3 linked regions of the Variovorax paradoxus genome follow. The protein of the gene in region 3 interacts with the protein of the main gene of each other region in a pairwise test. Links are inferred from orthologs where the notes say so. Each region holds a gene or a part of one and is shown on either strand. Other genes may lie near its edges.

Evidence for each region.
Region 1: the proteins of L3V85_RS20275 (region 3) and L3V85_RS19415 interact in binary tests that used the Escherichia coli proteins (3 or more experiments, as listed by UniProt). The link is inferred for Variovorax paradoxus from one-to-one orthologs.
Region 2: the proteins of L3V85_RS20275 (region 3) and glnL interact in binary tests that used the Escherichia coli proteins (3 or more experiments, as listed by UniProt). The link is inferred for Variovorax paradoxus from one-to-one orthologs.

What each region holds. Positions count from the first base shown.
Region 1 is NZ_CP091716.1:4,181,574-4,191,068, reverse strand. Bases 1-3,207 are described here. They hold L3V85_RS19415 ([protein-PII] uridylyltransferase), read right to left. Parts: upstream 2,808-3,207; coding sequence 201-2,807; downstream 1-200. Other genes in these bases: map (type I methionyl aminopeptidase), read right to left, coding at 2,830-3,207; L3V85_RS19420 (GGDEF domain-containing protein), read right to left, coding at 1-107. In the rest of the region: more of map, read right to left, coding at 3,208-3,654; purL (phosphoribosylformylglycinamidine synthase), read left to right, coding at 3,810-7,778; L3V85_RS19400 (hypothetical protein), read left to right, coding at 7,784-8,095; L3V85_RS19395 (peptidylprolyl isomerase), read right to left, coding at 8,159-8,944; L3V85_RS19390 (BolA family protein), read right to left, coding at 9,084-9,377; L3V85_RS19385 (septation protein A), read right to left, coding at 9,374-9,495.
Region 2 is NZ_CP091716.1:5,445,730-5,454,812, reverse strand. Bases 1-2,795 are described here. They hold glnL (nitrogen regulation protein NR(II)), read left to right. Parts: upstream 1-755; coding sequence 756-1,835; downstream 1,836-2,795. Other genes in these bases: ntrC (nitrogen regulation protein NR(I)), read left to right, coding at 1,863-2,795; L3V85_RS25255 (hypothetical protein), read left to right, coding at 218-727; glnA (type I glutamate--ammonia ligase), read left to right, coding at 1-77. Also shown: more of ntrC, read left to right, coding at 2,796-3,398; L3V85_RS25240 (hypothetical protein), read right to left, coding at 3,445-3,996; xth (exodeoxyribonuclease III), read right to left, coding at 4,001-4,786; L3V85_RS25230 (mandelate racemase/muconate lactonizing enzyme family protein), read right to left, coding at 4,924-6,090; L3V85_RS25225 (SDR family NAD(P)-dependent oxidoreductase), read right to left, coding at 6,128-6,838; L3V85_RS25220 (Bug family tripartite tricarboxylate transporter substrate binding protein), read right to left, coding at 6,828-7,799; L3V85_RS25215 (dihydrodipicolinate synthase family protein), read right to left, coding at 7,858-8,796; L3V85_RS25210 (LysR family transcriptional regulator), read left to right, coding at 8,905-9,083.
Region 3 is NZ_CP091716.1:4,374,931-4,384,217, forward strand. Bases 3,713-6,711 are described here. They hold L3V85_RS20275 (P-II family nitrogen regulator), read right to left. Parts: upstream 5,382-6,711; coding sequence 5,043-5,381; downstream 3,713-5,042. Other genes in these bases: L3V85_RS20260 (RDD family protein), read left to right, coding at 3,713-3,969; L3V85_RS20265 (diacylglycerol kinase), read left to right, coding at 3,966-4,373; L3V85_RS20270 (TIGR00730 family Rossman fold protein), read left to right, coding at 4,405-4,995; L3V85_RS20280 (NAD+ synthase), read right to left, coding at 5,378-6,711. In the rest of the region: L3V85_RS20240 (acetolactate synthase 3 catalytic subunit), read right to left, coding at 1-1,280; L3V85_RS20245 (RNA polymerase sigma factor), read left to right, coding at 1,562-2,128; L3V85_RS20250 (DUF3619 family protein), read left to right, coding at 2,125-2,547; L3V85_RS20255 (DUF3106 domain-containing protein), read left to right, coding at 2,564-3,388; more of L3V85_RS20260, read left to right, coding at 3,403-3,712; more of L3V85_RS20280, read right to left, coding at 6,712-7,075; L3V85_RS20285 (GNAT family N-acetyltransferase), read left to right, coding at 7,096-8,250; L3V85_RS20290 (hypothetical protein), read left to right, coding at 8,325-9,077; ppa (inorganic diphosphatase), read right to left, coding at 9,132-9,287. UniProt on the Escherichia coli protein: P-II indirectly controls the transcription of the glutamine synthetase gene (glnA). P-II prevents NR-II-catalyzed conversion of NR-I to NR-I-phosphate, the transcriptional activator of GlnA. When P-II is uridylylated to P-II-UMP, these events are reversed.

The sequences.
Region 1 (9,495 bases), 190 kb from region 3 along the record:
TCCAGGCCGGTGACCACTTCGAGCATCTCGAGCATCGGGCGGGCCAGGTCTTCCAGCGTCTTTGCCGAGGCGACCGAGTCCGAAAGCTGTTCAATCAGTGAATCCATGGCCGTTATTTTGACGGCGATGCGCGACAGCTTGAGTCTTTCGTTGCACGAATGTGGCGCAAAACCCGTGGCGGCGTCCGGAAATCGGACAACTCAGGATGCCAGCACTTCCATCAGTTCGGTTTCGATGGCGAGCTGGGTTTTCTGTCCCTGCAGCTCCGGACCGCTGATGAGGAAGGTGTCTTCCACCCGTTCGCCGAGCGTCGTCACCTTGGCGAGCTGCAGGTTCAGGTGGTGGCGCGCCAGCACCCGGGCCACCGAATACAGCAGGCCGGCCCGGTCGCTGGCCGAGATGTTGAGCAGCCAGCGCTGGGCCTTGTCGTCGGGCAGCAGGCTGATGCGCGGCTTGATCGGGAAGCTGCGCACCCGGCGCGACACCCGGCCCATGCTGGGCTGGGGCAGGGCGCCGGCCTCGGTGAGCGTCTGCCCCAGGCCCGACTCGACCATGCTGATCAGGTCGCGGTAGTGGTCGGGCAGGAAGGTCGTCACCACCTGGAAGGTGTCGAGCGCATAGCCGTTGCTCGTGGTGTGCACCTTGGCATCCAGGATGCTGAACGACGATTGGTCGAAATAGCCGCAGATGCGCGCAAAAAGATCGGGCTGGTCGGGCGTGTAGACCACGACCTGCAGGCCTTCGCCCACCGGCGACAGGTGCGCGCGCACGATGGGCGGCGCCTTCGGGTCGATCGGCACGCCCTTGGGCGGCACGAAGCGCGAGAGCTGCTTGGCATGCCAGGCGATCTCGGTGGCGTCGTGGCGCATGAAGTAGCCGACGTCGAGTGTGTCCCACAGCGCCTTGTGCGCCTCGAAGCGCTGGGCGTGCAGGGCCAGTTGCACCAGCGCCTCGCGCTTGCGCGCCTCGACCTCGGCGTCCGGGTCGGGCATGCGGCCGCCCAGCGCGCGCAGGGTGTAGCGGTACAGGTCCTCGAGCAGCTTGCCTTTCCAGGCATTCCACACGCGCGGCGAGGTGCCGCGGATGTCGGCGATGGTCAGCAGGTACAGCGCCGTGAGATAGCGCTCGTTGCCCACTCGCTTGGCGAAGGCGCCGATGACCTCGGGGTCGCTCAGGTCCTGCTTCTGCGCGACCTGGCTCATCACCAGATGCTCGGCCACCAGGAATTCGATGAGCTTGGCGTCTTCGCGGGCAATGCCGTGCTGCTTGCAGAAGCGCTGCACGTCGCGCGCACCCAGCGTGGAGTGGTCGCCGCCGCGGCCCTTGGCGATGTCGTGGAAGAGGGCCGCCACGTACAGGATCCAGGGCTTGTCCCAGCCGGCCGCCAGCTGCGAGCAGAACGGGTACTCGTGCGCATGCTCGGCAATGAAAAAGCGCCGCACGTTGCGCAGCACCATCAGGATGTGCTGGTCGACCGTGTACACATGGAACAGGTCGTGCTGCATCTGCCCCACGATGCTGCGGAACACCCGCAGGTAGCGCCCCAGCACAGAGGTCTGGTTCATCAGCCGGAACGCATGCGTGATGCCGTAGGGCTGCAGCAGGATCCGCATGAAGGTCTCGTGGTTGACCGGGTCGTTGCGGAACTTGCTGTCCATCACATGGCGCGCGTTGTACAGGGCGCGCAGCGTGCGCGCCGACAGGCCCTTCACGCCGATGGTCTTCTGGTAGAGCAGGAAGGTCTCGAGCACCGCGTGCGGCTCGCGCTCGTACAGGTCGTCGCTGGCGATCTCGATCAGGCCGGCGCGCTCGTAGAAGCGCTCGTTGATCGGCGTGTGCCGCTCGTCGCTGGGCTGCAGGCGCTCTGAAATGTTGAGCAGCAGGATCTGGTTGAGCTGCGACACCGCCTTGGCGGCCCAGTAGTAGCGCCGCATGAGCGCTTCGCTCGACTTGCGCTGCGACTCGCTCTCATAGCCGAAGCTGGCCGCCACGGCGGTCTGCAGGTCGAACACCAGCCGGTCTTCCCGGCGGTTGGCAATCACGTGCAGCCGGGCGCGGATGAGCGAAAGCAGCGCCTCGTTGCGCTTGATCTGCTGGGCCTCGAAGGAGGTGGCCAGGCCGTTCTTGGCCAGGTCGTCCCAGCGGCTGCCGTAGCCGGCGGCCTTGGTCATCCAGAGGATGGTCTGCAGGTCGCGCAGGCCGCCGGGCGATTCCTTGCAGTTCGGCTCCAGCGCATAGGGCGTGTTGTCGAACTTCTGGTGGCGGTGCCGCATTTCCTGCGACTTGGCCACGAAGAAGGCCTGCGGATCGATGGCGCGGGCAAAGCGGCGGCGAAAGGCGGTGAAGAGCTTCTTGTCGCCGGCGATCAGCCGGGCCTCGAGCAGCGAGGTCTGGACGGTGACGTCCTTCTCGGCCTCGGCCAGGCACTCGTCGACGGTGCGCACGCTGGAGCCGATCTCGAGGCCGGCATCCCAGCAATGGCCGATGAAGGCCTCGATGCGGGCCGGGTCGACGGCGTTCTCGTGGCCTTCGGGCGGCAGGAGCAGCAGCACGTCGACGTCGGAGTACGGAAAGAGCTCGCCACGCCCGAAGCCGCCCACGGCGGCCAGCGCGAGCGCATCGCCGAAATCGGCTTCGCGCCACAGTGTGCAGAGCGTCTCGTCGGCCAGCGCCGCGAGCTGGCGCAGCACCGTGTGCACGCTGCGCGTGGGCGCGCGCGCGAAGCGCAGGGTGTCGAACAGCGCGAGCTTCTTCGCGCGATAGGCTTCGCGCAGCGTCGCCACGTCGATCTTGGCTGCTTCGATCACGGCCGGGGAACGCGTGCGCGCGTCAGGTTTTGGTCGAGGTGACGAAGGAGGGCAGCGGAGGGCTGCCGGCGGAGAGCGTCAGCACTTCGTAGCCGGTCTCGGTGACGAGCACCGTGTGCTCCCACTGGGCCGACAGCGAATGGTCGCGCGTGACGATGGTCCAGCCGTCGTACTGGCCGCCCTTGAAGTCTTCCTTCACGTCGCGCTTGCCGGCGTTGATCATCGGCTCGATGGTGAAGATCATGCCGGGCTTGAGCTCTTCCAGCGTGCCCGGGCGGCCGTAGTGCAGCACCTGGGGTTCTTCGTGGAAGCGCTGGCCCACGCCGTGGCCGCAGAACTCGCGCACCACCGAGAAGCCCTGGCCTTCGGCGAATTTCTGGATTGCATGGCCCACGTCGCCCAGGTGCGCGCCGGGGCGCACCTGCAGGATGCCGTGCCACATGGCCTCGAAGGTGATGTTGCACAGGCGCTTGGCGGCGATGGAGGTGTCGCCGATCACGTACATGCGGCTGTTGTCGCCGAACCAGCCGTCCTTGATGACGGTCACGTCGACATTCATGATGTCGCCCTTCTTCAGGGGCTTGTCGTTGGGAATGCCGTGGCACACCACGTGGTTCACCGAGGTGCAGAGCGACTTCGGGAACGGGACGCTGCTGGCGCCCATGTAGCCCACCGTGGCGGAGGTGGTGCCCTGCTTGACCATGTATTCGGCGGCGAGCCGATCGACGTCGTTGGTCGTGATGCCGGGCTTGATGAGGGGTGTGAGGTAGTCCAGCACCTCGGAGGCAAGGCGGCAGGCGACCCGCATGGCTTCGATGCCCGCAGCGTCTTTGTAGTTAATGCTCATCCCCGAATTATCCCATCGGCCCGGCTAAAATCCCGGGTTAACGCGGATGACCCCAGTCAGCGGTCATTCGCCTTTATTCCTTGATTCCCAACGCGGCCCCCGAGGCCCCATCGACCGTGACGCAGCCCGCACCTCAAGCCCTTCCTGTCGTAACCATGTTCGAGGGCGGCAGCGCGCTCAGCGACTTCCGCGCACGGCAGCTGCTGCCGAAGCTGCAGGCCATCGAGCCGCGCATCGAGGGCATTTCGGCCCGTTTCGTGCACCTGGTCGTGACCGATGCGGCGCTCGGCACGGCCGACCGCGAGCGCTTTGCCGCGCTGCTGACCTACGGCGAGCCCTTCGAGGCGCCGGCCAAGGCGGGTACCTCGGTGGTCGTCACCCCGCGTCTGGGCACCGTGTCGCCCTGGGCCTCCAAGGCCACCGACATCGCCCACAACTGCGGCCTGGCCCTGCGCCGGGTCGAGCGCGTCACGCAATATCACCTGAAGCTCAAGGCGCCGCTGATCGGCAAGGCCCCCGTGCTGGAAGGCGACCAACTGGCCGCCGCGGCCGGCCCGCTGCATGACCGCATGACCGAATCGGTGCTGGCCACGGTCGAGCAGGCCGCCAGCCTGTTCAGCGAGCTGCCCGCACAGCCGATGGCGCAGGTCGACGTGCAGGCCGGCGGCCGCGCGGCGCTGGTGGCCGCGAACACCGGCTTCGGCCTTGCGCTGGCCGAGGACGAAATCGATTACCTGGTCGACGCCTTCACCCGCCTGGGTCGCAACCCCAGCGACGTCGAGCTCATGATGTTCGCGCAGGCCAACAGCGAGCACTGCCGCCACAAGATCTTCAACGCCAACTTCACCATCGACGGCAAGGCCCAGCCGCAGAGCCTGTTCTCGATGATCCGCCACACCGAGAAGCAGAACCCGCAGCACACGGTCATCGCCTATGCCGACAACGCCTCGGTGATGGAAGGCGCGACCATCGAGCGCTTCATTCCCGCCAACGGCTCGCAGAGCTATCAAAAAGATAGCGCCCTCAGCCATGTGCTGATGAAGGTCGAGACGCACAACCACCCGACCGCCATTTCGCCGTTCCCCGGTGCATCCACCGGCGCTGGCGGCGAGATCCGCGACGAAGGCGCCACCGGCCGCGGCTCCAAGCCGAAGGCCGGCCTGACCGGCTTCACCGTGTCGAAGCTGTGGCCTGAAGACGGCCACTACGGCAAGCCCGAGCACATCGCCAGCCCGCTGCAGATCATGACCGAGGGCCCGCTGGGCGGTGCCGCGTTCAACAACGAATTCGGCCGTCCCAACCTGCTGGGCTACTTCCGCGAATATGAGCAGACCGTGGCGAGCGACCTCGACACCGTCCAGCGCGGCTACCACAAGCCCATCATGATCGCGGGCGGCCTCGGCAGCATCGATGCCACACAGACCAAGAAAATCCAGTTTCCGGCCGGTTCGCTGCTGATCCAGCTCGGCGGCCCCGGCATGCGCATCGGCATGGGCGGCAGCGCCGCCAGCTCGATGGCCACCGGCGCCAACGCGGCCGAGCTCGATTTCGACTCGGTGCAGCGCGGCAACCCCGAGATCGAGCGCCGTGCGCAGGAGGTCATCAACCACTGCTGGCAGCAGGGCGCGGCCAACCCGATCCTCGCGATCCACGACGTGGGCGCGGGCGGCCTGAGCAACGCCTTCCCCGAGCTGACCAACGACGCCGGCCGCGGCGCGCGCTTCGACCTGCGTGCCGTGCCGCTCGAAGAGTCGGGCATGGCGCCGAAGGAAATCTGGTGCAACGAAAGCCAGGAGCGCTACGTGCTGGCCATCGCGCCGGAATCGCTCGAACAGTTCAAGGCCTTCTGCGAGCGCGAGCGCTGCCCGTTCTCGGTGGTCGGCGTGGCGACCGAAGAGCGCCAGCTGCTGGTGGCCGACGAAGGCGCCGCCGTGCAGCCGGTCGACATGCCCATGGACGTGCTCCTCGGCAAGCCGCCCAAGATGCACCGCGACGTGAAGACCGTGGCGCGCACCTTCAAGCCGCTCGACCTCACGGGCGTCGACCTGCAGAAGGCCGCCATCGACGTGCTCGCGCACCCGACCGTGGCCTCGAAGCGCTTCCTCATCACCATCGGCGACCGCACCGTGGGCGGCCTGAGCCACCGCGACCAGATGGTCGGCCCGTGGCAGGTGCCCGTGGCCGACTGCGCCGTGACGCTGGCCGACTACAAGGGCTTTGCCGGCGAAGCCATGAGCATGGGCGAGCGCACGCCGCTGGCCGCGCTCGACGCGCCGGCTTCCGGCCGCATGGCCGTGGCCGAAGCCATCACCAACCTGCTGGCCGCGCCCATCGAACTCTCGCGCGTCAAGCTGTCGGCCAACTGGATGGCCGCCTGCGGCGAGCCCGGCGAAGACGCCGCGCTGTACGAAACCGTCAAGGCCGTGGGCCTGGAGCTGTGCCCGGCGCTGGGCGTGTCGATTCCGGTCGGCAAGGATTCGCTGTCGATGCGCACGCAGTGGAAGGACAACGGCGAAGCCCGAAAGGTCACCTCGCCGGTGAGCCTGATCGTGACCGCCTTCGCTTCGCTGGCGGACGTGCGCGGCACGCTCACGCCGCAGCTCGATGCCGAAGAGGCCGACACCACGCTGGTGCTGATCGACCTGGGCCAGGGCAAGCACCGCATGGCCGGCAGCATCCTGTCGCAAACGCTGAACCAGAGCGGCGACACCGTGCCCGACCTCGACGACCCGGCGCAGCTCGTGGCGCTGGTCAATGCGGTGAATGCGCTTCGCGCCGACGGCAAGATCCTCGCGATGCACGACCGCAGCGACGGCGGCCTGTTCGCCACGGCCTGCGAAATGGCCTTTGCCGGCCACGTCGGCGTGGCGCTGAACGTCGACATGCTGGTCACCGAAGGCGACGGCATCTCCGACAGCCGCATGGAAACCGGCGACGCCAAGAACTGGGCGCAGCAGGTCAGCGCGCGGCGCGAAGAACTCACGCTCAAGGCGCTGTTCAACGAAGAGCTGGGCATGGTGCTGCAGGTGCGCACCGCCGAGCGCAACGATGTCATGCAAGTGCTGCGCGCCCACGGCCTCAGCACGCACAGCCACTTCGTCGGCAAGACGCGCCCGGCCAGCTCGCCGATGGATGCGGGCAAGGGCAAGCTCGAAATCTGGCGCGACGCCAAGTCGGTGTTCAGCGCGAGCCTGCACGACCTGCACCAGGTGTGGGACTCGGTCAGCTGGAAGATCGCCCGCGAACGCGACAACCCCGCCTGCGCCGATGCCGAGCACGCGGCAGCCGGCGTGCCGAGCGATCCGGGCATGCACGTGTTCCTGCCGAACAACGCACCAGTTGCTCCGGCCATCCTGCAGTCGCGCCCCAAGGTCGCGATCCTGCGCGAGCAGGGCGTGAACTCGCACGTCGAGATGGCCTACGCCTTCACCGAAGCCGGCTTCGAGGCCTTCGACGTCCACATGACCGACCTGCAGACGGGCAGGGCGGATCTGGCCAACTTCAAGGGCGTGGTCGCCTGCGGCGGCTTCAGTTATGGCGACACGCTGGGCGCCGGCATCGGCTGGGCGCGCAGCATCACCTTCAACCCGAAGCTGGCCGAGCAGTTCAAGACCTTCTTCGGCCGTGCCGACACCTTCGGCCTGGGCGTGTGCAACGGCTGCCAGATGTTCGCCGAACTGGCCGACATCATTCCGGGTGCCGAAGCCTGGCCGCGCTTCACCACCAATCAGAGCGAGCGCTTCGAGGCGCGCCTGTCGATGGTCGAAGTGCTCGAATCGCCCAGCATCTTCTTCGCGGGCATGGCCGGCAGCCGCCTGCCGATCGCGGTGGCACATGGCGAGGGCTATGCCAACTTCAAGCACCGCGGCGACGCGGCCAAGGCCATTGGTGCGATGCGCTTCGTGGACAACCACGGCCAGCCGACCGAGCAGTACCCGTTCAACCCGAACGGCAGCACGGGCGGCCTGACCTCGGTCACGACGCCTGACGGCCGCTTCACCGCGGTGATGCCGCATCCGGAGCGCGTGTTCCGCAACATCCAGATGAGCTGGACCTCGGGCGATAGGAGCGAGCTGAGCCCCTGGATGCAGATCTGGCGCAACGCGCGCCGCTGGGTGGGCTGAAGCCGATGCTCGACCTCGATCACCCGCGAAGCCGGCACGTGCTGGAAGCGGCGCGGATCGAGGATCTGATTCGCAAGCAGTTGCTCGCGTGGCGCGAAGACGAGGCAGCGGCTTCGTCGGCGCGCACGGAGATCCTGCGCACGCTGCTGCCGCAGCTAGAGGCGCTCAATGCCGCGCACTTCGTCGCATCGAAGAAGATCTATCGCACGCTCGATGCGCTGGGCCGCGCGGTGCAGGGCGCGGATGCCGGCGCGGCCTGGCAGGCGTTCGCGGCACTCGATGGCCCGGGCGACAACTTCGGCACCTGGGCGATCTGAGCCTGAAGAAAAGACGGCAATAAAAAAGCGGCCCGAAGGCCGCTTTCTTTTTGCTCGGATCGATTATTCGACCTTGGCTTTCGCGCGCAGGTCTTCCTGGTACTTCTGCAGGCGCTGCTGTTGCAGTTGCTGCGTGATCTGCGGCTTCACTTCTTCCAGCTTCGGGAGTTGAGCCTGGCGAATGTCGTCGACGCGGATGATGTGCCAGCCGAACTGGGTCTTGATCGGGGCGGGGGTGGTCTCGCCCTTCTTGAGCTTGATCATGGCTTCCGAGAACTCGGGCACGAAGCTCGCGGGGTTGGCCCAGTCGAGGTCGCCGCCGTTGGCGCCCGATCCCGGGTCCTTGCTCTGCTTCTTGGCGATGTCTTCGAACTTGGCACCCTTCTTCAGGTCGGCCAGGATCTTCTTGGCCTGGTCTTCGGTTTCGACCAGGATGTGACGCGCCTTGTATTCCTTGCCGCCGTTGGCCGCGACGAACTTGTCGTACTCGGCCTTCACGTCGGCGTCGGAGATCGGGTTGGTCTTGCGGTAGTTGTCGAACAGCGCGCGGATCAGGATGGCTTGGCGGGCGAGTTCGAGCTGGTTCTTGTAGTCCTCGCTGGCGTCCAGGCCTTGCTTCTGGGCTTCCTGCATGAACACTTCGCGCGCCACGATTTCCTCGCGCAGCTGGCCTTGCATTTCAGGCGTCACCGGGCGGCCGGCGGCTGCCAGCTGTTGTGCCAGAACGTCCATGCGGGCCTTGGGCACCGGCTTGCCGTTCACGATGGCTGCGTTCTGCGCGAGAGCCGCCATGGGGATGGCACCGAGCAGCACTGCGGCCGCGACGGCCTGCAAGATTTGTTTTTTCATGGAATGAATATCGAGCTGGAAAGGAAATGCGCGTGTAGGAAAAGGCGCGGGAAAGAAAGCAGGGATAGGGAAGGAAAGAGGGGGTGATGCGGAAACCGCTGCAACCGCAGCAGATGCGGCGCGCTATCCGTTGAACGACTCAGAGCACCTCGATGGCGATGGCGTGCAGACCCTGTGCGATAAAAACTTGGAGGGCATCATACACAAGCCGATGCCGCGCCACGCGGGGCTTTCCCTCGAACTTCGGGGAGGCGATGCGGACCCGGAAATGGGTGCCGCGGCCTTCCGCATTGGCGCCCGCATGGCCGGCGTGGGCGGCGCTTTCGTCGATCACTTCGAGCTGCGTGGGGGCCAGCGCTTCGCGCAGCGCGGCCTCGAGAGCGGCGGCCGTGGGCAGCGGTGCGGCAGTGGTAGCGGTAGTGGTGCTCGTCATGCCGTCGGCTTGTCGTCGTTCTTCAGGTGCGGCGCGATGTACAGGCCCTGCGCCACCAGGAAGACGATGGGGAACACATAGCCCCAGAGCTTGAAGTTGACCCAGGCCTCGGTCGTGA
Region 2 (9,083 bases), 1.1 Mb from region 3 along the record:
AACTGAAGATGCAGGAAGTCACGCGCTTCCGCATGGCGACGCACCCCGTCGAGTTCGACATGTACTACTCGCTCTGATCGACGAGAAAACAGCCCTGACAGGCATGTAAGTCAAAAGGACGGCCTCGGCCGTCCTTTTTCCTTGGGGCGGAACATCAGGGCTCCGGGGGCGTCGAATTGCATGAAAATGCGCCTTTGTCGCGCCTCCACCGATACACATGAAGACAGCTTCCCTCTTTTTCCTGGCCGGTTCACTCCTGATCGCGTTGCCGGCGGTTGCGCAGGAACGCGTCTGGCGCTGCGGCAACGAATACACCAACAACGCGACCATCGCCCAGCAAAAGGGCTGCAAGGTGCTCGAAGGCGGCAACGTCACCGTCGTGCAGGGCACCAAGGCTTCGGGCGGCGGGTCGGCATCGTCGTCGGGCTCTTCCTCGGCGGCGCGCGCGCCGGCCGGCAGCCCGCGCGTCGAAGGCGTCGACCAGCGCGCCCGCGACGGCGAGGCCCGCTCGGTGCTCGAATCGGAGCTCAAGAAGGCCGAGGCCCGCCAGGCCGAGCTGCTGAAGGACTACAACAACGGCGAGCCCGAGAAGCAGGGCAGCGAAGGCCGCAACTACCAGAAGTACCTCGACCGCGTGGCCGACATGAAGGCCGAGATCGCGCGCAACGAGAGCGACATCGCAGGCATCCGCCGCGAAATCAACCGGCTGCCGCCCCGGCAGCAATAACCAGTAGCAAGAGCAAGCAAGAACCTCTATGGCATTCGGGAAGAAGGCGACCGGCGCCAATCCGCGCTTCCAGTCCTTCGACCTGCTGTCCACCCTCATCGCGGTGGTCAACAGCAACGGCTCCGTGCTGTTCGCCAACGCAGGCCTCGAAGACGCACTCGGCACATCGCGCCGCACGCTCGAAGGCTCGCAGTTCGGCGCGTGCTTTCATGAGCCGCAGGTGCTGCGCACCGCCATCGACGGCGCGAGCAGCAACGACTTCGCCACGCTGCGCTACGAAGCCTTTTTGCGCCGCGTCAACCACGAGCTCATGCCCGTTCAGGTCACGCTGGCGCAGGGCGAGAAGAAGGGCGAACTCATCATCGAGATGTCGCCGCTCGAGCAGCAGGTGCGGCAGGACCGCGAAGAGCGCCTGATCGACCAGGCGCAGGCCAACAAGGAACTCATCCGCAACCTCGCGCACGAGATCAAGAACCCGCTGGGCGGCATCCGCGGCGCGGCGCAGCTGCTGCAGATGGAGGTCGAGTCGCGCGACCTCATCGAATACACCCAAGTCATCATCCACGAGGCCGACCGGCTGCAGACGCTGGTCGACCGCCTGCTGGCGCCGCACCGCCGCCCGCACGTGGTGGGCGACGTCAACATCCACGAGGTGTGCGAGCGCGTGCGCTCCGTCATCCTCGCGGAGTTCCCGCGCGACCTGCACATCGAGCGCGACTTCGACGTCTCCATTCCCGAATTCCGCGGCGACCGCGAGCAGCTCATCCAGGCCACGCTCAACATCGTCCACAACGCCGCGCAGGCCCTGGCGGAGCGCCGCGCGGCGGGCGATGCGCAGATCACTTTCAAGACCCGCGTGGCCCGCCAGGTGATCTTCAACAAGCAGTGGTATCGACTGGCACTGGAATTGCATGTCATCGACAATGGACCGGGTGTGCCGGACACGATCAAGGACCGCATCTTCTATCCGCTCGTATCGGGCAGGGAAGGCGGGACAGGGCTGGGATTGACGCTCGCACAAACTTTTGTGCAACAGCATCACGGCGTGATCGAGTGCGACAGCGTCCCGGGCCGAACCGATTTCAAGATATTGATACCGCTGCCCTAGCGCAGCCACCGGCAACAGAGGAGATGCATGAAGCCGATCTGGATAGTTGATGACGACCAATCGATTCGCTTCGTGCTCGAGAAGGCTCTGCTGCGCGAAGACCTGCCCACGCGCAGTTTCACCAACACGCGCGAGGTGCTCGCGGCACTCGAGCAGGCCGCCGACGACGAACAGCAGGGCCCCCAGGTCCTGGTGAGCGACATCCGCATGCCCGGCGGCTCCGGGCTCGACCTGCTCGACAAGATCAAGGCCAAGCACCCGGGCCTGCCCGTCATCATCATGACGGCGTTCTCCGACCTCGACAGCGCCGTCTCGGCCTTCCAGGGCGGCGCCTTCGAATACCTGCCCAAGCCCTTCGACCTGCCTCGCGCGGTCGAACTCATCCGCCGCGCCGTCGACGAAAGCCAGCGCGAGGAAGTGGCCGAGGAACGCATGGTCGCCGCGCCCGAGATGCTCGGCCAGGCACCCGCCATGCAGGACGTGTTCCGCGCCATCGGCCGGCTGTCGCAGAGCAACGTCACGGTGCTCATCACCGGCGAATCGGGTTCGGGCAAGGAACTGGTGGCGCGCGCGCTGCACAAGCACTCGCCGCGCGCCAACGGTCCCTTCGTGGCCATCAACACCGCCGCCATTCCCAAGGACCTGCTCGAGAGCGAACTCTTCGGCCATGAGCGCGGCGCCTTCACCGGCGCGCAGACCATGCGCCGCGGCCGCTTCGAGCAGGCCGAGGGCGGCACGCTGTTCCTCGACGAAATCGGCGACATGCCCTTCGACCTGCAGACGCGGCTGCTGCGCGTGCTGAGCGACGGTCATTTCTACCGCGTGGGCGGCCACAACTCGGTCAAGGCCAACGTGCGCGTCATCGCGGCGACCCACCAGGACCTGGAGCAGCGCGTCAAGCTCGGCGGCTTCCGCGAAGACTTGTTCCACCGCCTCAACGTGATCCGCCTGCGCCTGCCGGCGCTGCGCGAACGCGGCGAAGACGTGCCCGCGCTCACGCGTCACTTCCTGCAGATGAGCGCGCGCCAGCTCGGCGTGGAGCCCAAGCGCATTTCCGACGCGGCGCTGACCAAGCTCGCCGCGTTCAGCTTCCCTGGCAACGTGCGTCAGCTCGAGAACATCTGCCACTGGCTGACGGTGATGGCGCCGGCCCAGTTGATCGAGGCGAAGGACCTGCCGCCGGAAGTGATGGCTGTGGGCACGGCAGCCGCCGAGGTTCACTCAGCGGAAGCAGCGCCCAACGCCGTGGCGACCGCAAGCCCGCTCGCGCCGCCGCTGTCGGTGACCACTGGCGACGCTCCCGCCGTCGCCCCCGTTCACTCCGAAGCCGCCGAAAGCTCGGCGCTGGTCAGCAGTTGGGAAAGCGGCCTCGAGGTCGAGGCACAGGCCCTGCTGGCCGCCGGCCGCACCGACGTGTGGGACGTGCTCTCGCGCCGCTTCGAGTCCAGGCTCATCCTCACCGCGCTGGCCAACACGCGCGGACGGCGCATCGAGGCCGCTCAGAAGCTGGGCATCGGGCGCAACACCATCACCCGGAAGATCCAGGAACTCGGCATCGAATGAAAAGGCCCTCACGGGCCTTTTTCTTGGCCCGCGGTTCGCTGGCTGCTTATCTGCTGCGCTGGCCGAGCGTCAGCGAATCGATCTGGAACTTGCCGCTCTTGTCCCAGAGCCAGGTGTCGACATAGGTGTGGCCGCCCAGCTTGCCCGGGTTGGGCAGCGGCGACGTCGCCTTGATCAGCTCCGCGATCATCGGCGCCACTTCCGGCGCATGGCTCGGCGTGCGGCTGAAGGTCACGTTGACCACCTTGCCGCTCGCATCGATGTCGGTCTCGACCACCACCACGGCATAGACCAGCGGCGGGATCTTTCCCTTGTAGATGCGATTGGCGTAAGCCTTGTAGATGTGCTGCGCGCCGATCTTGCGGTAGGCCCGCACGGCGGGCGTCTGCGCGGTGATGAGCCGCACCGTGGGCACGTCGCGGCTGCCGGGCGCGGGCTCTTCGGCGGGCGCCGTCGCGGTGCCCTTGTCACCTTCCTCGGCCTTGTCGGCCGGCTTGAACAGCGAGCACGACGCCAGCGCGAAGGCCGCCGCAGCGATGGCCAAAAAGCGGCAGGCGCGGCCCGCCACGCCTGCTTCGATTCCCGCGCGTGCGTTCATCGGATCAGGCGCCCTGGTCGAGGTCCAGCACCACGGGCGCATGGTCGCTCGGCTTTTCCCATTTGCGCGGCACGCGGTCGACCACGCAGCCTTTGACGCGCGGCACCAGCGGTTCGCTTACCAGGATGTGGTCGATGCGCAGGCCGCGGTTTTTCTGGTAGCCCAGCATGCGGTAGTCCCACCACGAGAAGCTCTTCTCGGGCTGCTCGAACATGCGGAAGCTGTCCGTCAGGCCCAGGTCGAGCAGCGCCTTGAAATGGTTGCGCTCCTCGGTCGTGTGGTGGATGGTTTCCTTCAGGCCCACCGGGTCGAAGCTGTCGCGGTCTTCCGGCGTGATGTTGAAGTCGCCCAAGAGCACGAGGTTCGGGTTGGCCGCCATCTCCTGGCGCAGCCAGTCGCGCAGCGCATCGAGCCACTTCATCTTGTATTCGAACTTGTCGCTGCCCGGCGCCTGGCCGTTCACGAAGTAGCCGTTGACCACGCGCAGCGGACCCGAGGGCGTGTCCACCGTGGCCGCGATCACGCGCGACTGGTCGTCGGTGAAGCCGCCGATGTTCTTCACCACGTCGCGCATTGGCGAGAGGCTCAGGATGGCGACGCCGTTGTAGGTTTTCTGGCCGAACACCGCCGCTTCATAGCCGGCCGACTTGAGCACCTCGAGCGGGAACTTGTCGTCGGTCATCTTCAGTTCCTGCAGGCACAGCACGTCGACCGGGTTGGCGATGAGCCAGTCGAGCACGTGCTGCAGGCGCGCGGTGAGGGAGTTGACGTTCCACGTAGCTATCTTCATAGGGGCTTGCAACTTGTTGCTTTCGAAACAAGTCCTTGGATTTTTGCGATGTATCTCGATGGCTGGCCGACCGAACGAGCGGGCGGCAGGGCCTCACAGCATATCGCGCAAATCCGGCGCCCTTGCGCCTGCGGGGCCTATGCGGCCAGCGCCCGCATTTCCGCGATCAGATCGGCCTTGCCTTCGAAGCCGATGCCCGGCAGCGGCGGCAGCGTGACATAGCCGTTGTCGACCTTCACGCCATCGGGGAAACCGCCATAGGGCTGGAACAGGTCGGGATAGCTCTCGTTGCCGCCCAGGCCCAGGCCCGCCGCGATGGCCAGCGACATCTGGTGGCCGCCGTGCGGAATGCAGCGCGAGGGCGACCAGCCGTTTTCCTTCAGCATGTCGAGCGTGCGCAGGTACTCCACAAGGCCGTAGCTCAGCGCGCAGTCGAACTGCAGCCAGTCGCGGTCGGGCCGCATGCCGCCGTGGCGGATGAGGTTGCGCGCGTCCTGCATCGAGAACAGGTTCTCGCCCGTGGCCATGGGGCCGGCGTACACCTCGCCGAGCTTGGCCTGGAGTTCGTAGTCCAGCGGGTCGCCGGCTTCCTCGTACCAGAAGAGCGGGTATTGCGAGAGGGCGCGGCCGTAGTCGACGGCGGTCTTCAGGTCGAAGCGGCCGTTGGCGTCCACCGCCAGTTGCTGACCGGGGCCGAGGATCTTCAGCACCGACTCGATGCGTTCGCAGTCTTCGGCCAGCGAGGCGCCGCCGATCTTCATCTTCACCACCGAATAGCCGCGCTCCAGGTAGCTGGTCATCTCGCGCTGCAGGCCTTCGACGCCCTTGCCGGGGTAGTAGTAGCCGCCCGCCGCGTAGACGAACACGCGCGGGTTCGGCGTGCCGGTGCCGTAGCGTTCGGCCAGCAGCTGGTAGAGGGGCTTGCCCGCGATCTTGGCGGTGGCGTCCCACACGGCCATGTCGATGGTGCCCACCGCCACCGAGCGCTCGCCGTGGCCGCCGGGCTTCTCGTTGATCATCATGCGCGCCCAGATCTTGTGCGGGTCGAGGTTCTCGCCGGTCTCGTCGAGCAGCGACGCGGGCTCGGCCTCCAGCAGGCGCGGCAGGAAGCGTTCGCGGATCAGCCCGCCCTGGCCGTAGCGGCCGTTCGAATTGAAGCCATAGCCGATGACCGGCTTGCCGTCGCGGATCACGTCGGTGACCACGGCCACCAGGCTCAGGGTCATCTTCGAGAAGTCGATGTAGGCGTTGCGGATGTCCGACTTGATGGGGCGGGTGGATTCGAGGATGTTGACGATTTTCATGGTCGGGTTCCGGGGTGAGAAAGAAAGAGAAAAAGATTCAGCGGTGCAGCGACGAGCCGCCGCAGATGGCAAGGTCCTGCCCCGTGATGGCCGCCGCCTGCGGCGAAAGAAGAAAACCCACGAGCGCCGCGATCTCCTCCGGCCGTATCAGCCGGCCGATGGGCGGCATGCGCGGCGCGCTGCCCGCGCGTGCGGGGTCTTGCAGCATCGAGGTCTGCGTCGCGCCGGGCGACACCACGTTGACGGTCACGCCCTGCGGCGCCACCTCCGCCGCCCAGCTTCGCGCGAGCGCGATGAGCGCGGCCTTGGTCGCGGCGTATTGGCCGCGGCCTGGCAGGCCCTGCGCGACGCGGCTGCCGACGAACACCACGCGGCCCTGGCCGCGCGCGGCCATCGCGGGCACGAGCGCATCGGCCAGCCGCGCGGCCGCATCCACGTGCAGCCGCCACATGAGTTCGCCGCCCGCGTGGTCGAGCGCGCCCAGCGGGCCGACGCGCAGCACGCCGGCCGCATGCACCAGCGCATCGGCATCCTGCAGGGTGGCCGCGGCGCGCGCGATGGCATCGGCGTTGCAAAGGTCCACCGCCGTGTGGGTGAAGCCGGCGTGGGAAGACAGCGTCGGCGCCGCGAGGTCGATGCCGCTCACGCGCCAGCCCGCTTCGAGCAGCTGCGACGCAATGGCCCGGCCGATGCCGCCGCTGCTGCCCGTCACCACCGCATGCGGCGCTGTCGCGGCTTCATTCGACATGGATGTTGCCCTCGACGATGATCTTCTTCGACCGCGCCATGTCTTCCGACTGGAACTTCGCGAACTCGTCGACGCTGCCCGGCGTGAGCAGCAGGCCCTGCGCGCCCAGCGTCTCGCGCATGTCGGTGCCCAGCGCCTTGTTGACTTCGGCATTCAGCCGCTGCGTGATGGCGGGCGGCAGCTTCGCCGGGCCCCACAGGCCGTACCAGCTGTAGAACTCGTAGCCCGGAATGCTCTCGCCCACTGTGGGCACGTTCGGCAGGCTCGAGGCGCGCGTGGCCGAGGTCACGGCAATCACCTTCACCATGCCGCTCTTGTGATACTGGAGGGAGCCGAGGATGGGGTCGATGAAGCCATCGATCTGCCCGCCGATCAGGTCCTGGAACGCAGGTGCCGTGCCCTTGTACGGCACGATCAGGTAGTCGAGCCCGCCGCCCGCGCGCTTGAGCAGCTCGGTCGACAGATGGCCCGCCGAGCCGATGGAGCCCACCGCGAAAGTCATCTTGCCGGGGTGCGCCTTGGCATATGCGATGAGCGACTTCACGTCGGTCACCGGCAGGTTCTTGTTGACGGCCACCGACAGCGGCGCCTTGGCCACCAGCGCCACCGGAGTGAAGTCCTTCACCACGTCGTAGGGCACCGACTTCATCGTCATCGGCGCGGTGGTGAAGGTCGAGGCGTTGAACAGCAGCGTGTAGCCGTCGGCCGGCGCCTTCGACACCACGTCGGCGCCGATGATGCCGTTGCCGCCGGCGCGGTTCTCCACGATGAAGGTCTGGCCCGTCTGCTCGCCGAGCTTCTGCGCCAGCAGGCGGCCGATGGTGTCGAGCGTGCCGCCCGGCGGGAACGGGATCACCATGCGCACCGGGCGGCTGGGCCAGGTCTGCGCGAAGCCGGCGGTCGATGCCGCGGCCAACGCGAGGGCGGCCAGCGTGGCGCGCAGGAAGTGCTTGCGTTGCATGTCTCTTGTCTCCTTGTGTTCTTTTCGACCGGGGCTCGCGCGTGGCGGCCCCTCGGGCTCAGCGCTTCGACAGCCCGGCCTGTTCGACGGCGGCGCGCAGCGCATCCATCTCGCGCGCGTTCGGCGCTTCCGTCGGCGGGCGCACCGTGGCGTTCTCCAGCACGCCGGCCAGGTACATGCCGCCCTTCATGCGCGCATGCGCCTCGCCGGTGGGTTCGCCGCCGCCGTACACCGCGTCCTTCAGCGGCGTGATGAGCGCCTGCACCGCCATCGCCTTCTTCAGGTCGCCAGCCTTCACCGCGTTCCACAGGTCGATGATCAGTTGCGGAATGAAGGTCGCGAAGCCGACCAGCGCGCCGTCCACGCCCTGAACCATCGAGGCCAGCAGGTACTCGTCGTGGCAGGTCAGGATGGCCTTGGATGCATCGGCCTCGCGGATCGCCTGGATGTCGCGGGCGTACTTGTTCATGTCGCGCTGGCCCACCTTGAAGGCCTGCAGGTAGGGCAGGCGGGCCAGCTCGGCCAGCAGTTGCGACGAGTACGAGGCGCGCGTCCATGCCGGGTACACGTGGCAGACCAGGTCCAGCTCCGGCGCGGCGCGGTGGATGGCCTCGAAGTACTGCAGCGCATGGCCGGGCGTGAAGCCGAAGCGCAGCCAGTGGTGCGGCGGCATCACGTCCAGCGCCACCGCGCCGGCGACCTGGGCGGCGCGGGCGTGTTCGGCGGTCTCTGCCAGGCCCTCGCACACGATCGACGAGATCACCGGCATGCGGCCGCGCAGCTCGTCGGCCACGATGCGCGTCACCTCTGCGCGCTCCGACGGCGTGAGCGAGAACACTTCACCGGTGTGGCCGTTGGTCATGATCGCCACCACGCCGTCATGGCCGGCCAGCCAGGAGGCCAGCTTGCGCAGCGCCGGTTCGTCGATGCGGTGGTCGGCCGTGAAGGGGCAGGAAATGGCGGGAATGATCCCGCGATAATTCGCGATGGAAGGCATGCTGTGTCTCCGTTGTGGTTCAAGGTGCAGGAATGGGTGCATCTTTTGCCGGCGGGGCGGGCGCCGTCCAATACTCGAATCGCATACAACTATTCAATCGCGCTGCGCATGGGCCCTGGCAACCGACCGCTCGACCTGGAATGGCTGGAAGACTTCCTGGCCCTGGCCGAGACCGGCAATTTCTCGCGTGCCGCGCAGGCGCGCTCCATCGCGCAGCCGGCGTTCAGCCGGCACATCCGCTCGCTGGAAGAGTGGGTGGGGGTCGACCTGTTCGACCGCAGCGCGCA
Region 3 (9,287 bases):
TGGGCGGCCCACATCTGGTGCTGGCCCACGTCCGACGTGATGTACGCGTCGGCGTCCTTGGTCATGTTCCAGAGGGTCTCGACCACGTACTGCGGCTTGATCACGTCCTTGTTGCCGCGGTCGTACTTGAGGCAGTCGCGCGAGCGCCAGGCCTCGATGGTCTTCCACCAGTCGGCCAGCGCGCCGGCGTCGGGCTTGGCGGTGCTCTCGCGGATCATCGAGATCAGCTCGGTGAGCACGTCCTTCACGTCGCCGACGATCGGGATGTCGACCTTCACGCGCTTCGAGATGCTCGAAGGGTCGATGTCGATATGGATGATCTTGCGCTCGTTCTGCGCGAAGTGCTTGGGGTTGCCGATGACGCGGTCGTCGAAACGAGCGCCCACCGCCAGCAGCACGTCGCAGTTCTGCATCGCGTTGTTGGCTTCGATGGTGCCGTGCATGCCCAGCATGCCCAGGAACTTGCGGTCGCTGGCCGGATAGGCGCCCAGGCCCATCAGCGTGTTCGTGACCGGGTAGCCGAGCATGTCGACGAGCGTGCGCAGTTCGTTCGTGGCATTGCCCAGCAGCACGCCGCCGCCGGTGTAGATGTAGGGGCGCTTGGCCGCCAGCAGCAGTTGCAGCGCCTTGCGGATCTGTCCGCCGTGGCCCTTGCGCACCGGGTTGTACGAGCGCATCTCGACCTTGTCGGGATAGCCTGCGTAAGGAACCTTCTTGAAGGAAACGTCCTTCGGCACGTCCACCACCACAGGGCCGGGGCGGCCACTGCGCGCGATGTGGAAGGCCTTTTTCATCGTCATGGCCAGATCCTTGGGATCCTTGACGAGGAAGTTGTGCTTGACGATGGGGCGGGTGATGCCGACCGTGTCGCATTCCTGGAAGGCGTCGAGGCCGATGGCGGCCGTCGGCACCTGACCCGAGATGATCACCATCGGGATGGAATCCATGTACGCCGTCGCGATGCCGGTGACCGCGTTGGTCAGGCCGGGACCGGAAGTGACCAGCGCCACGCCGACTTCGCCGGTCGCGCGCGCATAGCCATCGGCCGCGTGCACGGCTGCCTGCTCGTGCCGCACCAGCACGTGCTGGATGGTGTCCTGCTTGTAGAACGCGTCGTAGATGTAGAGAACGGCGCCACCAGGGTAGCCCCAGACGTACTGAACGCCTTCGGCCTGCAGTGCCTTGACCAGCACCTCAGCGCCCATGAGTTCTTGCGTGGCGTTGCCGGCGCTCGAGGACGCGGCGGCTGCGGAGATGATTTCCGCCTTGGAGATTTCCATGATCAACCTTTGTTTATTTCGGGAACGAAATACCTTGGGTGCCCCTTGCCAACCCTTGTGAGGTCGCGCCAGGACTTGAGGCCAAAGCCATGAGCGGACTGATGTTCCGCCGGACCGTGACCCGTTTGCCTTTTGACTTGCAGGCCGGATTATGGCATTTCCGGACGTTCAGATTCGCTTCAGCACTTGTGTAAAGCGACAAAGGCATAATCCGCGGCGGTAAACATACGCGATCGCTAGACCCCCATTTCCCACGCGGCGCGACCTGCGCCCCCTCTCGCTTGGCCACTGAACTAGAACTCTCCGACTTCCTGAAAAGCGTCGAACGACGCGCTTTCAAGCGCTCGGTCTACCACGTGCGGGATGAAGAAGCGGCGCTCGATATCGTGCAGGACAGCATGATGAAGCTGGCCCAGCATTACGGCGACAAGCCGGCCAACGAGCTGCCGATGCTGTTCCAGCGCATCCTGTCGAATTGCACCCTCGACTGGTTCCGCCGCCAGAAGACCCGCCGCGCCCTGTTCTCCAACCTCAGCGACTTCGATTCTGTCGACGACGACGGCGATTTCGATCTGCTGGAGAACTTCGTCTCGCCGACCGACTCTAGGGAATCGGAGAGCGCCGAAGACACCACCCGCCGCGCCCAGGTCTTCCACGAAATCGAGGAACAGATCGCAGCACTGCCGGGCCGTCAACGCGAGGCTTTCCTGATGCGTTACTGGGAGGAAATGGACGTCGCGGAGACGGCCGCAGCGATGGGCTGTTCCGAAGGCAGCGTCAAAACCCATTGCTCGCGAGCCGTTCACGCTCTGAGCAAGGCGCTCAAAGCCAAGGGAATATCGCTATGAATACTAAGGTTCCACCCTCCTCATTCACCGCCGAAGACGAGTTTGGCCAACGACTTGCTGCCCGCCTCTCGGCCGGCAACAAGGAGCTGTCGCACGACATCGGCGAACGGCTCCGCGTGGCACGCGCACAGGCCGTGGCGGCGCGCAAGCTGCCCCCGCAATTGCGAACCGCACCCGTGGTGGTGCAGTCGGGCCACACGGCGATGCTCGGTGGCAGCTGGTGGACCCGCATCGGCTCGGTGGTGCCGCTCATCGCGCTCGTGGCCGGCCTCATCACCATCAGCGTAATGCAGGACGACGACCGCGCCAGCGAACTGGCCGAAGTGGATTCCGCGCTCCTTACCGGCGATCTCCCGCCCGCCGCCTATACCGACCCCGGTTTTGCTCAATTCCTGAAGGCCGACAGCGCCTCCGACTGAACTTTTCACTGACCGAATGCGACGCCGCCCCTCTCCCAGCGCGAATACCTCCCGCCCCCTGCGCCCGCTCCAGGCGGGCGCAGTCGCTTGGGCGAGCGCGCTTGCGGTCGCTGCCTTCGGCCTGTCGGCCGCTGGCGCGCAGCCCCGCGCCGAAAACGCCGCAAACACCGCGGGCACCAGCAGCCCCAAGGCCGTCTCGACGACCAAGCCGCTCTGGAGCGAGCTCACGCCTGGGCAGCAGCAAGCTCTCACGCCACTGAGCCCCCACTGGAACACCCTGAACGCCGGGCAAAAACGCAAGTGGCTGGCGCTGTCGCACAACTACGCGGAAATGTCGGCCGAGGACAAGACGACCCTGCACAGCCGCATGATCGAGTGGGCCGCACTGAGCAACCAGCAACGCACTCAGGCTCGCCTGAACTTTGCCGAAGTCAAGCGCATTCCAGCTGACGAGCGCAAGGCCAAGTGGGAGCAATACCAGGCGTTGAGCGAAGAACAGAAGCGCAAGCTGGCCGAGCGTGCGCCCCCCAAGCCGCGTGGGGCTGCGATTCCGATTCGGCCAGTCTCCGCCCAAAAGCTCGTGCCGGTGCCTGCGGTCACGCCCGGTGCGCAGCACACCCCCAGGATCCTGCTGACACCGCCGCCTGCTCCGGCTTCGCCTCCCGCTACCCTGATGGTCGCCACTCCGCCAGAGCGCGCGCCTTCGACAACGCCGGCTGTCGTGGTCACCCCCGCTGCACCGCCGCCGCCCGCCAGTGTCTCGGCTCCGCCGGTCCCGGCCGAGGCGCAAGTACCGCCCCCCTCGTCGGTCTCGGCCGAACCGGCGACCACCTCTCCCTGACCACAAGGGCCTCGATGGTTTCCAGCTCTCCCGAAGTTTCGGGATCCGATCACCCGGCCTCGCCCGTCCCCACCGCAAGCAGCGCTCCCGTCTCGACAGTGCCCGGCCTGTGGCGCCGGATGGCCTGCTGGCTCTATGAAGGCATGCTGCTGTTCGCGGTCGTGTTCGTCTCGGGCTGGCTCTTCAGCACGCTGGGGCAGATGCGCGACGCCATGGATTCGCGGCGCCACCTGTTCCAGGCTTTCCTCTTCGTAGTTTTTGGCGTGTACTTCGTCTGGTTCTGGACCAAGGGCCAGACGCTTGCCATGAAAACCTGGAATATCCGTATCGTCGACCTGCACGGCCAGCCCATCAGCCAACGCCGCGCTCTCGCGCGCTACCTGCTGAGCTGGATCTGGTTCCTGCCGCCGCTGGCTACCCTCGCCCCCTTCAAGCTCTCGGGCGGCGAATCGACCCTCCTGATCTTCGGCTGGGTCGCCATCTGGGCCCTGCTTGCACGCTTTCACCCCGACCGCCAGTTTTGGCACGACGCCTGGGCCGGTACGCGGCTCATCACCTCCAAGCCGATGAGCCGCCGATGAGTGCCTTGCCCAATCTTCCCGATCCCGCCGTCAATCCGCAAAAGGCCCGCAAGGGCTTCGAGCGCGTCTGGCACGCCACGCTGATTTCGCTGCACGGCCTTCGCGCCGGCTGGAGCGAGCCCGCTTTCCGCCAGGAAGCCATCCTGTCGATCTTCATGATCCCGGCGTCGTTCTGGCTCGGCAGCAGCTGGGTCGAAGTGGCCCTGCTCGCGGGCAGCGCGCTCCTGGTGATGATCGTGGAACTGCTCAACACCGCCGTCGAAGCCGCCATCGACCGCATCGGGCCCGAGTGGCACGACCTCTCCAAGCGTGCCAAGGACATGGGCAGCGCGGCCGTGCTGCTGTCGCTCACACTGTGCGGCGGCATCTGGGCCGCGGCGCTCTGGCAACGCTTCCTGTCATGAGCGGGCATGCCGGCTGCGGCATGATGGCAGGATGAATCCTGAATTTTCGATCTGTGTGTATTGCGGCTCGCGCCCCGGCGAGCGCCCCGAGTTTTCCCAGGCCGCGCAAGCGGTCGGCCAGTGGATCGGCAAGCACGGCGGCCAATTGGTCTACGGTGGCGGCCGTACCGGCTTGATGGGCACCGTGGCCGAGGCCACCCGCCTCGCCGGAGGGCGCGTGGTCGGCATCATTCCCAAGGCGCTTGTCGACAAGGAACTGGCCAACTCGCTCTGCGACGAACTTCACGTGGTCGACACCATGCACGAGCGCAAGGCAATGATGGGCGAACGAGCCGACGCCTTCGTCGCCCTTCCGGGCGGCATCGGCACTTTCGAGGAACTCTTCGAGATCTGGACCTGGCGCCAGCTCGGCTACCACGACAAGCCGACCGGCATCCTGAACACCGCCGGCTACTACGACGGCCTGCTGGGCTTCCTGGCCCACAGCGTGCGTGAAGGCTTCATGGGCGAATGGCAGATGGAGCTGATTCGCACCGGCACCGAGGTGCCCGAGCTTCTGGCAGCGTTGCGCGCCGAAGTGCCGCTCCATCCGCGGGAAGACAGGCTGTCGGAAAACCTCTGACGCCCGCCTGCCCGGAAAAAGCCTCCGTTACCGGAGGCTTTTTTGCTTCAGACCGCGTTTTCGTTTTCTTCGCCAGTGCGGATGCGCACGATGCGCTCCACCTCGGTCACGAAGATCTTGCCGTCGCCGATCTTCCCGGTGCGCGCGGAATTAACGATGGCCTCGATGCAGCGCTCCACGTCGCCCTCGTTGACGACGACTTCGACCTTCATCTTGGGCAGGAAGTCGACCACGTACTCGGCGCCGCGGTACAGCTCGGTGTGCCCCTTCTGGCGGCCGAAGCCCTTGACCTCGGTCACGGTCAGGCCGGTAACGCCCACTTCGGCCAAGGCCTCGCGCACGTCCTCGAGCTTGAAGGGTTTGACGATGGCGGTGATCTGCTTCATGGTTTTTGCGCTCCGGCGGTTTCGTTGAATTTGCTGGTGATAGGGTAACGCCAATCCTTGCCGAAGCTTCGATGGGTGACCCGGATGCCTACCGGCGCCTGGCGCCGCTTGTATTCGTTGATCCTGATGAGCCGCGCAACCCGCTCGACCACCGCGCGTTCGTAGCCCGCGGCGATGATCTCGTCGATGCCTTCATCGTCCTGCATGTAGCGTGCCAGGATTCCGTCGAGGATGTCGTAGGGCGGGAGGCTGTCCTGGTCGGTCTGGTCGGGCCGCAGTTCGGCGCTGGGCGGGCGCGTGATGATCCGCTCGGGAATGGGCTCTGCGCCCATGCCGTAGGGGTCGTGGGCGTTGCGCCAGCGCGCCAGTGCGAACACCGTGGTCTTCAGCAGATCCTTGATGACCGCGAAACCGCCCGCCATGTCGCCGTAGAGCGTGCAGTAGCCGGTGGCCATTTCGCTCTTGTTGCCAGTGGTGAGCACGATGGAGCCGAACTTGTTCGACAGCCCCATCAGCAGCGTGCCGCGAATGCGTGCCTGAATGTTCTCTTCGGCCGTGTCCTCGGGCCGGCCCTTGAACTCTTCGGCCAGCGCACCCTTGAACGACTCGAAGGTGTGACGGATCGAGATCTCGTCGTAGCGCACGCCCAGCCGGCCCGCCATGTCGCGCGCGTCGATCCAGCTGATGTCGGCCGTGTAGGGCGAAGGCATCATCACCGCGCGAACCTTGTCCTTGCCCAATGCGTCGACCGCGATGGCGAGCACCAGGGCGGAATCGATGCCGCCCGAAAGCCCGAGGATAGCGCCCGGAAAACCGTTCTTGCCGATGTAGTCGCGCACGCCGAGCACCAGCGCGTCCCAAAGCTGCGCCTCGGCGTCACGCGGCGCGGCAATGGCTCCGGCCTCGGCGACGAAGCCCACACCGCCCTGCGGTGCGCGCTCCAGTTGCGCGAAGACCAGCTTCTCCCGAAAGCTCTCGGCCTGCATGACGGTGGTGCCGTCGGCCTGCAGCGCGAAAGAAGCCCCGTCGAACACCACTTCGTCCTGCCCGCCCACCAGATGGGCGTAGACCAGCGGCAACCCCACGGCACGCGCCCGCTCGGCCATGCGCGCCACGCGCTCGCCTTCCTTGCCCACGTGGTACGGCGAGGCGTTGATCACCGCCAGTACCTCGGCGCCACTTTCGCGGGCCAGTTCGGCCGGCTGGTCGAACCAGGCGTCCTCGCAGATCAACAGGCCGACAGAGACGCCGCCCGCCTCGAACACGCAAGTGCCCTGCCCTGGCGTGAAATACCGGCGCTCGTCGAACACCTGGTAGTTGGGCAGCTCGCGCTTGGCGTAGGTCTCGAGGATTCGGCCTTCCTTGATGACGCTCGCCGCGTTGTGCCGAAGCTGCACCGCCACCGAGCGGCTGCGCAGGCTTCCGCCCGTCGGATGCCCCACCACCACGACCATGTCTTTGAGGTCGGCCAGAGCGGCGGCAATGCCTTTCACGGCATCATCGCAGGCTTCGGTGAAGGCGGGCCGCAGGAACAGGTCTTCCGCCGCATAGCCGGCAATGGAAAGTTCGGGTGTCAGCAGCAGGCGCGCGCCTTGCGAATAGGCCTCGCGCGCGGCATCGACGATCTTTTTCGCGTTGCCGGCGAGGTCGCCCACCACAAAATTGAGTTGCGCGATGGCGAGCTTGAGCGTCATTACAGAAGGAAGAAAAAGGCTTGAACGATTATGTCATTCGGGTTCTGTCGTCACCGTCGGACGTGAGCCCGCAGGCATGGAACGCGTTGCTCGCCACACAGGCCGAGCCTTCGCCTTTCATGCGCCACGAATACCTCTCGGCGCTGCATGAAAGCGGCAGCGCCACGCCCTCCAGCGGATGGACGCCACAGTTCGTCACGCTGTGGCGCGGCAAGCAGTTGCAGGCGGCGTGCCCGCTTTACATCAAAGACCATTCGTACGGCGAATACGTCTTCGACTGGGCCTGGGCCAACGCATACGAGCAGCACGGCCTGGCGTACTACCCCAAGGCGGTGGTCGCCGTGCCCTTCACGCCCGTGCCCGGCACGCGCCTGTTGGCCCGCGATGCCCAAAGCCGCACCTTGCTGGTGCAGGGCTTGGTGGCCCTGTGCAAGCAGGAAGAACTGTCGTCGCTGCATCTGCTGTTCGGCGCCGATGAAGACATCGCGGCCTGCACCGAGGCCGGCCTCATGCTGCGCAATACAGTGCAATTCCATTGGACCAACGCCCAGTACGCCGACTTCGACAGCTTCCTCGCCAGCCTCTCCCACGACAAGCGCAAAAAGATCCGCCAGGAGCGCCGCAAGGTGGCCGACGCGGGCGTGAGCTTTCGCTGGTCGCGCGGCGCCGACATCCCGAAGGCCGACTGGGATTTTTTCTACCGCTGCTACGAGCGCACCTACCGCGAGCACGGCAACCCGCCCTACCTCACGCGCGACTTCTTCCGCCGCATGGCTGACACGATGCCCGAGGCATGGCTGCTGTTCATCGCAGAGCGCAACGGCAAGCCCATGGCCTCGAGCCTGATCGCGCTCTCGACCCAGCCGGACGAGCCCCTGGTGGCCTATGGCCGCTACTGGGGCGCGCTGGAGCGCGTCGATTGCCTGCACTTCGAAGCCTGCTACTACCAGCCGCTGGCTTGGTGCATTGCGCACGGCGCCAAGCGCTTCGAGGGCGGCGCGCAGGGCGAGCACAAGATGGCCCGCGCGCTGATGCCTGTCAAGACCACCAGCGCCCACTGGCTGGCCCATCCGGCCTTTGCCGACGCGGTCGAACGCTTTCTCGAGCGCGAGGGCGCCGGCATCGAGAACTACATGGACCATCTGGGCGAACGCAGCCCCTTCAAGGCCGCCTGACCGCGTCCGGCTCGTGCCATGTCGGGCTGCTATAAAAACGCCCGAATCCACAACAACACAAAGGGAAACGCACCATGCCATTCGTCGGACTGGGGCTGCACGTTCTTGTCGCGCTGTTCTTTGCCGTGCATGCCATGCGCCACGGCAAGCAGATGTACTGGCTGATTATCCTGTTCAGCTTTCCGCTCCTGGGCAGCCTCGTGTATTTCGTGGTCGAGTACCTGCCGGCCTCGCGCATGCAGCGCACCGCCGGCAAGGTGGCCAGCGCGGCCATCGGTTTCATTGATCCCGAGCGCGAGTACCGCGCCGCGGCCGATGCCTATGACCTCGCGCCCACCGCCCAGAACAAGCTGCGCCTGGCCAAGGCCTCGCTCGACCGGGGCCAACCCGCCGACGCCGTCGGCCACTACCGCGATGCGCTGAAAGGCCCGCTGGCGTCCGACCCCGAGCTTCAGTTCGGCCTTGCCAGCGCGCTGCTCGCCGCGGGCGGCCCGGCCTCGGGGCAGGAGGCCCTGCAGGCGATCCAGGCCCTGCGCGCCACGCGCGACGACTATCGGCGCGACGAAGTCGCCCTGCTCAACGCCCGCGCACTGGCCGCCGACGGGCGTCAGCAAGAAGCGCGCGAAGCCTTCGAGAGCGCCCTGAGCCAATACGGCACGGTCGAGACCCGGGCCCGCTATATCGCGTGGCTGGCTCAGCAAGGGGATGCCGGCGGCGCGCAACGCCACTGGGAAGAGCTCCAGCAGGCGGCACGCCACTGGAACTCGCACGCGCGATCGGTCAATCGCGAGTGGATGCGGCTGGCCTCGGACGCGGTCCGGGCCTGAGGCCGCAGGTCCAGGGGCATTGCGCCCCCGGACGCTGCCTTTAGGCAGCAGAACTTACTTCTTGTAGTTGGCGATGCCGTCGAGGATTTCCTTCTTGGCGGAGTCGATGCCTTCCCAGCCCAGCACCTTGACCCACTTGCCGGCTTCCAGGTCCTTGTAGTGCTCGAAGAAGTGGCTGATGGCCTTCAGGCGCATCGGGTTCACGTCGTC